One region of the Microbacterium thalassium genome, then DNA from elsewhere that is predicted to be linked to it. Evidence: predicted binding sites of a transcription regulator. Region 1 holds the regulator's gene; the other holds the start of a gene.
The links. Region 1 encodes LexA, which represses DNA repair genes until DNA is damaged. Its sites were predicted from a motif close to TCGAACANNTGTTCGA; they were not measured.
Positions count from the first base shown of each region.

Region 2: the regulator LexA is predicted to act here: its motif matches at 1,227-1,242, upstream of HD594_RS01995 (Rv2578c family radical SAM protein).

Region 1 is NZ_JACHML010000001.1:2,018,222-2,021,628, reverse strand. Features, by position in the region: gene HD594_RS09245 (histidinol-phosphate transaminase) at 1-940, opposite strand, end outside; gene HD594_RS09240 (LysM peptidoglycan-binding domain-containing protein) at 998-1,396, opposite strand; gene lexA (transcriptional repressor LexA) at 1,656-2,351, shown strand; gene HD594_RS09230 (hypothetical protein) at 2,438-3,407, shown strand, end outside.
Region 2 is NZ_JACHML010000001.1:440,030-443,436, forward strand. Features, by position in the region: gene HD594_RS01985 (acyl-CoA dehydrogenase family protein) at 1-3, opposite strand, end outside; gene HD594_RS17610 (M15 family metallopeptidase) at 99-1,136, opposite strand; gene HD594_RS01995 (Rv2578c family radical SAM protein) at 1,259-2,335, shown strand; gene HD594_RS02000 (hypothetical protein) at 2,407-3,006, shown strand; gene HD594_RS02005 (alpha/beta fold hydrolase) at 3,064-3,407, opposite strand, start outside.

The sequences.
Region 1 (3,407 bases):
GCTCGTCCACCCCGCCGAACAGCACGAAGTTGGACCACGACTCGTACGGCTCGTAGCCCAGCGCCTCGAGGGTCGCGGAGATGCGGTCGCGCTGGACGACGATGTCGTCGACCATCGCGAGCATCGTGTCGGCGTGCCCGAGGGCCGCGGTCGCCGCCGCCTGCGTCAGGGCGCTCAGGTGGTACGGCAGCCGGACCAGTCGCAGCGCGTCGATGAACGCGGGGTCGGCGGCGAGGTAGCCCACCCGGGCGCCGGCGAAGGCGAACGCCTTGCTCATCGTGCGCGAGACCACCAGCCGCTCGCGGCCCGGCAGCAGCGTCAGCGCCGACGGGACGTCGTGCGGCGCGAACTCGTGATACGCCTCGTCGACGATCACGATGCCGTCGGTCGCGTCGTACACGGCCTCGATGACGTCGAGCGTCATCGGGGTGCCGGTGGGGTTGTTCGGGGAGCACAGGAAGACGACGTCCGGCCGTGCTTCGCCCACCTGCTCGGCGGCGCTGACGGCGCTGACCGAGAAATCGGCTTCGCGCTCGCCTTCTCGCCACTCGGCCCCGGTCCCCCGCGTGAGCAGCGGGTACATCGAGTACGTCGGCGAGAAGCCGAACGCGGTGCGCCCAGGCCCTGCGAAGGCCTGCAGGATGTGCTGGAGCACTTCGTTGGACCCGTTCGCCGCCCAGATCTGATCCCGCGTCAGCCCGTGGCCGAGGTAGCCCGCGAAGGCCTCGCGCAGGCCCGTGAACTCGCGATCCGGGTACCGGTTCACCTCGCGCAGCGCGAGCGCGATCGCGTCGAGGATGTCGTCGGCGACCTCTTCGGGAACAGGATGGGTGTTCTCGTTGACGTTGAGCGCGACCGGCAGCGGCGCCTGCGGCGCTCCGTAGGGCTTGCGGCCGCGAAGATCGTCGCGGAGGGGCAGATCGTCGAGTCGAACGGTCATCCCGTCATCGTACGACCGCGCGATGCGCACGGACCGTCAGGTGACGATGCGTCGCGCTCACTGATCCGCCGAGTACTCCAGCGGGATCGCCAGCGTCTGACCCGCGCGCAGCACGCCGCCGTCGAGCGCGTTGAGGCGCGAGATCGCATCGACGACGTCGCGCGGGTCGGCCATCGGCGCGACCTCTTGCGCGATCGACCACAGGGACTCGCCCGGATCGACGGTGACCGTCTCGAAGGTTCCCGCGACGGCGCCGTCATCGCGACTCGCGAGCGCCGCGCCGCCGCCGATCACGGCGATCGAGAGCGCGACGGCGGCCGGAAGCGCCGCGATGGCCGCCAGCACACGACGGCCGCGCGGCGTCAGTCGCAGACGGGTGCGCGGCGACTCCGCGAACTGCGGCGCGAACCGGGCGCGACGACGTGCGACGGGAGTGGGGAAGCTGATCGCGGTCATTTCTCCTCCTGTGCAGGTGGGGAAGAGTTCGCATCCGCCGATCGGCCGGGAACGGCGGATGCGAACCTCTCTTCCGAAGTTATCTTCGATGTTCATGGGTGTCAAGCGGTCGATCCCGTTCCGTTCTCTCGAAGCGACACGCGGGCCGCACTCCGGGCGGATGCCCGAGGAACCGGATACGGTTTCGATAGCGACAGCCCACCACGGGCCTCCGACATTCGAAGACCGCTGCCGAAGACGGAGCGAGACAGGAGCCGACATGAGCGAGGCGAGCGGACGCGAGAAGGCGCCGGCAGACAAGCCGCAGACGCGGCGCCGCAAGAGCCTGAGCGACAAGCAGCTGGCGATCCTCGAGGTCATCCAGCGCTCGATCTCCCGGCACGGCTACCCGCCGAGCATGCGCGAGATCGGCGACGCGGTCGGACTCAAGTCGCTCTCGAGCGTCACGCACCAGCTGAACCAGCTCGAGCTGAGCGGCTACCTGCGCCGCGACCCCGGCAAGACGCGCGCGATGGAGGTCCTGATCGACCTGCCGGGGGCCGCAGCCGAGAACCCCGCCGACACCGCCCCCGCGCTCGGCGATGCCGCCCTCGTGCCGCTGGTCGGCCGCATCGCCGCGGGCGTCCCCATCACGGCGGACCAGCAGGTCGAGGAGATCTTCCCGCTCCCCCGCCAGCTCGTGGGCAAGGGCGAGCTGTTCATGCTCAAGGTCTCGGGCGAGTCCATGATCGACGCCGCGATCTGCGACGGGGACTGGGTCGTCGTGCGATCGCAGCCGACGGCCGAGAACGGCGACATCGTCGCCGCGATGCTCGACGGCGAGGCCACGGTCAAGACCTTCCGCCAGCGCGACGGTCACACGTGGCTGCTGCCGCGCAATTCCGCGTTCGAGCCCATCCTCGGCGACGAGGCCGTCGTGCTCGGGAAGGTCGTGGCGCTGCTGCGCGCGGTCTGACGGCCGCTCGGACAATCGGGACGTTGGGCCCGCGCGCCGCACCGCCCCGCCGCTAGTCTGACGTCAACGATCGGAAGGGGAGACCGATGGCGTCCGAGGTCGATGAGCTGCGCGCCGAACTGCAGGCGCTGCGCGAAGAGAACGCCCGACTCCGCGAGACCACCCCGCCACCGCCCGAGCACGCTGCGGCCGAACAGGCGCCACGGCGCAGCGGCTGGTGGCGCGCCCTCATCTCGGCGGTGTGCATCGTCCTGGTGGGGATCCTCGTCCCGGTCTCGATCGTGGGCACGTGGGCGCGAGCGCAGCTGGTCAGCGAGGACGCGTTCGTCGCGACGTTCGCTCCGCTGGCCGACGATCCGGATGTGCAGGCGCTCGTGATCGACCAGGCCACGACCGCCATCAACGACTCGCTCGACATCGAGGGCGTCACGGACGACCTGTTCGACGGCCTCCAGAGCCTCGATCTGCCTCCTGCCGCCATCACGGCGCTGGGGCTGCTGCGCGCACCGGCCGCCGCAGGGGTGGAGAGTCTCATCGACGCCGGGGTCACCCGGATCGTCGAATCCGAGGTCTTCCCCACGGTCTGGCGGACTGCTCTGGTCGCGAGCCACCGCGCGCTCGTCGCCACCGCGACGGCAGACGACACCGGCGCCGTGACCATCGACGACACCGGAACCCTCGGCATCCAGCTGGGGCCGATCATCGACGAGCTCAAGACGCGGCTGGTGGATCAGGGGATCGGGATCGCGAGCATGATCCCGACGATCGACACGACCATCGTCATCGTGCAGTCCGACGCGCTCCTGCTGGTCGGCGCCGTGTACAGCATCGCCGACACCGTCGGGTGGTGGCTGCCGTTCATCGCGCTCGGCCTCATCGCGGTCGGCATCCTCGTCGCGCGCCGGCGGGCGACCGCGACGCTCGGCGTCGGGATCGCGCTCACCATCGGCGCGGCGACGCTGGCGATCGCCCTCACCGCCGCCGGCGCCGTCCTCGGGCTCAATGCACCCGCGCTCGGCGTCCCCACGCGGACGCTCGACGCCATCTACTACACGG
Region 2 (3,407 bases), 1.6 Mb from region 1:
CATGTGCGCCGTCCTCTCATCCTCGAGTCTTCGCGGAGAATGCGATGGCATTCAATCCCGTGAACCATGGTACTCAGTTTCGGGCTGGACGGTTGCTGTCAGCCGTCGTAGTGGGGTGCCGCGGGCAGTCCGAAGAACTCCTCGAGCGTGGTCCAGCCGCCGTCATGGTACGCCTGAGCCAGCTGCGGCCCGACGTAGCGCAGGTGCCACGGCTCGGGCACGTACCCGGTGACGTCGGTGCGCCCCTGCTCGTAGCGCACGATCCAGCCGTAGCGCCACGCGTTGTCGACGATCCAGTCCCCCTGCGCGGTCGCGGCGAGGTCGTCGATCGTTCCGCACCATCCGTCGCACGCGACGACGTCGGCGGCCAGCCCCGACTGGTGCTCGCTGTACCCGGGACGCGCGCTGACCAGATCCGCGCCGTCGACGCCGCGGGCCGACACCTGACGCCCGTACGAGCCCTGCTGCGTCTGGTACGACCGGAACCCGCTCTGCAGGGCGATCTCGCCGACGCCGTCCACACGGGCTTCGGCGACCATCGCGTCGAGGGCGGCCGCGGCATCCGCTCGCAGCGCTCCTCCCTCGAGACTGCGGACGTCGCCCGGGAGGGCGAGCGACGCCGGGCGGTAGTCGATCGGGTCGTACGGACGATGCTTGTTCACCACGACCCACAGGCGCGCGGCGTCATCCAGCCGGATGCACGCCGCACCTCCGGAGACGACGGCGGCGCGGAACGCCTCTCCCCCGCCCGCGCGCTCGATCGCGGCCACGTCGTCGCCGGCGGCGAGCGCGTCTGCGACCCCGTCGAGCGCGCAGATGTCGCCCGTGGCGGCCTCGCCGGTCATCGAGGGGACGGGGATCGCCTGAACGACCTCGGGGAGCGGCAGCGGCTCGTCCCCGGCTTCGTCGCCCAGGCGCACGTCGGCGGCGAGCGCCGGGCCGGTGAGCGCCGCCGCGACGGCCGCGCCGGTGCCGACGACGAGCGTCAGCGCCACGAAGGCGGCGAACCCCGCGGCGATGCGCGACGCACGGCGGGCTCGCGCATGGCGGACCGGCGACGCGGTCACGTCCAGCAGCGCGTCCGCGCGTGCTGCGCGGCGCGTCGTCGGGCTCGCGGCGGGTCGGGGGTCCGTCACACGGCCATTGTCCCCGGCCCGGCGCGGAATCGCGACCGGCCGGGGCGGGGTGTCGGATCGGAGCGTTCGATAGAGCGCCGCCTTCTGTTGACGAACATTCGTTTCTATGTTCGACTGTGAGCATGCGTTGGCAGGGACAGCAGCTCGGGACGACGGATGCCGCCGCGCTCCCGGGCCTGGAGCAACTCAACGCCCTCGTGCGCTCGGTCACCACACCCGAGTTCGCCGACGTGACGTTCCACGAGGTCCTGTGCAAGTCCGCGCTGAACCACGTGCCCGGCTCGTCCGCGATGCCCTTCGACTGGACGATTAACCCGTACCGGGGATGCACTCATTCGTGTTCTTACTGTTTCGCCCGGGGAACCCACGAGTACCTCGAACTCGACGCCGGGCGAGACTTCGACACCCAGATCATCGTCAAGACGAACATCGAGGACGTGCTGCGCAAGGAGCTCGCGCGCGGCAGCTGGCAGCGCGAGCACGTCGCCCTCGGCACCAACACCGATCCGTACCAGCGCGCCGAGGGCCGATACCGTCTCATGCCGGGCATCGTCGGCGCCCTGGCCGAGTCGGGCACGCCCTTCTCGGTCCTCACGAAGGGCACGCTGCTCCGGCGCGACCTGCCGCTGCTGCGGGATGCGGCCTCCGCCGTCGACGTCTCACTCGCGATGTCGATCGCGGTGTTCGACGACGACCTGCAGAAGCTCGTCGAGCCGGGGACGCCGAGCGCTGCCGCGCGACTCGAGACGGTGCGCGCGGCGACCGAAGCGGGGTTCGGCGTGACGGTTTTCCTGATGCCGATCATGCCGCACCTGACCGACTCCATCCCGCACATCGACCACGCCCTCACGCGCATCAAGGAGTCCGGTGCGGTCCGCGTGGTCTACGGGCCGCTCCACCTCCGGCCAGGCGCCAAACAGTGGTTCTTCCAATGGCTCGAGACCCACCGGCCCGAGCTCGTCTCGTCGTATCGCGGGCTGTACCCGGGCGCTGCGGCGAACGCCTCGAAGGCGTACCGCTCCTGGCTCGCCAAGCGCGTGCGGCCGCTCCTGCGCGTGCACGGTCTCGACGGACGGGAGGAGGACGACGCGCCTCGCCGCGCGCGGCCGTCATCGGCCTCGGAGGCCGCCCGCTCCCGCATCGTCACGACATCGCGCGGACGGGCGGCGGGCGGTGGCGCGCCGGCGATGCTGTTCTGACCGGCGTCCGCAGCGGCCGCCGCCGGCGAGCGCGTGGGCGTGGGCGTGGGCGTGGGCGTGGGCGTGGGACGATGGGACGGGAGTCCCCGATGTACGTCTTCGCCTACGCCTCGCTGCTGAGCCCCGCATCCCTGGCCGCCACGCTGCCGGGGATCGACCCCGCAGACTGCGTTCCCGCATGGTGCGGTGACCGCGAGCGCACCTTCTCCGTCGCGTTCCCCAACGACGGCTCCGAGCCCGACAAGGAGTACCGCGACGTCTCCGGCGAACGACCCGAGATCGTGCGGTTCTGCGATCTTCCGCCCGCGCCCGGGTCACGCGTCAACGGCATCTGCATTCCGGTCGACGATGCGAGGCTCGCTCGCCTGCGCCGTCGCGAGCTCCGCTACGACGAGGTCGCGGTCCATGCGGACGTCTCGGCGTATGCCGACGGGCGCATGTTCGAGCGCGACGTCGTCGCCTTCGTCGGCAGCGCGCGCTACCGCGCCGCGCCGGAGGACCCCGGAGTCGTCCCGCGGTCGTATCTCGACACGGCCCTCACGGGCGCTCGGCACTGGGACGCGGTCGCTCCGGGATTCCTCGCGGACTTCCACCGGACGACCCTCATGCCCGATCCCGGCCAGGTGGTCGCGCTGACCCGCATCGACCGTGAGGACCGCTCTCGGGACTGACCGGGCCCGGGAAGCGGGCGCCGGTCGACGATGACCCCGAACCCGCTGCCGACCGCTTCAGCGGCCTCGCCCCGTCGGCGCCTCGTCGAGCACGACCTTCGTCCCCACCGCGTCGGGCGCGACCAGATGCGCGACGGCCGCGTCGAGGAAGGCGTCCGACCGCACGAGGCGCGCGTGCCAGCCGCCGTCGGTGTCGAGCACCGCGGCACCGGGAAGCGCCGACCGCACGCGCAGCGCCTCGCTGTGCGGGATCACCCGGTCGCCTGCGTCGTGGGCGACGAGGGTGCGCACCGGCGAACGCAGCGGGTGGGCGACGGCCGACAGACGGGCGATCGGGTCCTGCCCCGGGAAGTACCGGCGGGCGAACAGGTCGCGCATCGCGGCATCCGCCTGCTCGTCCA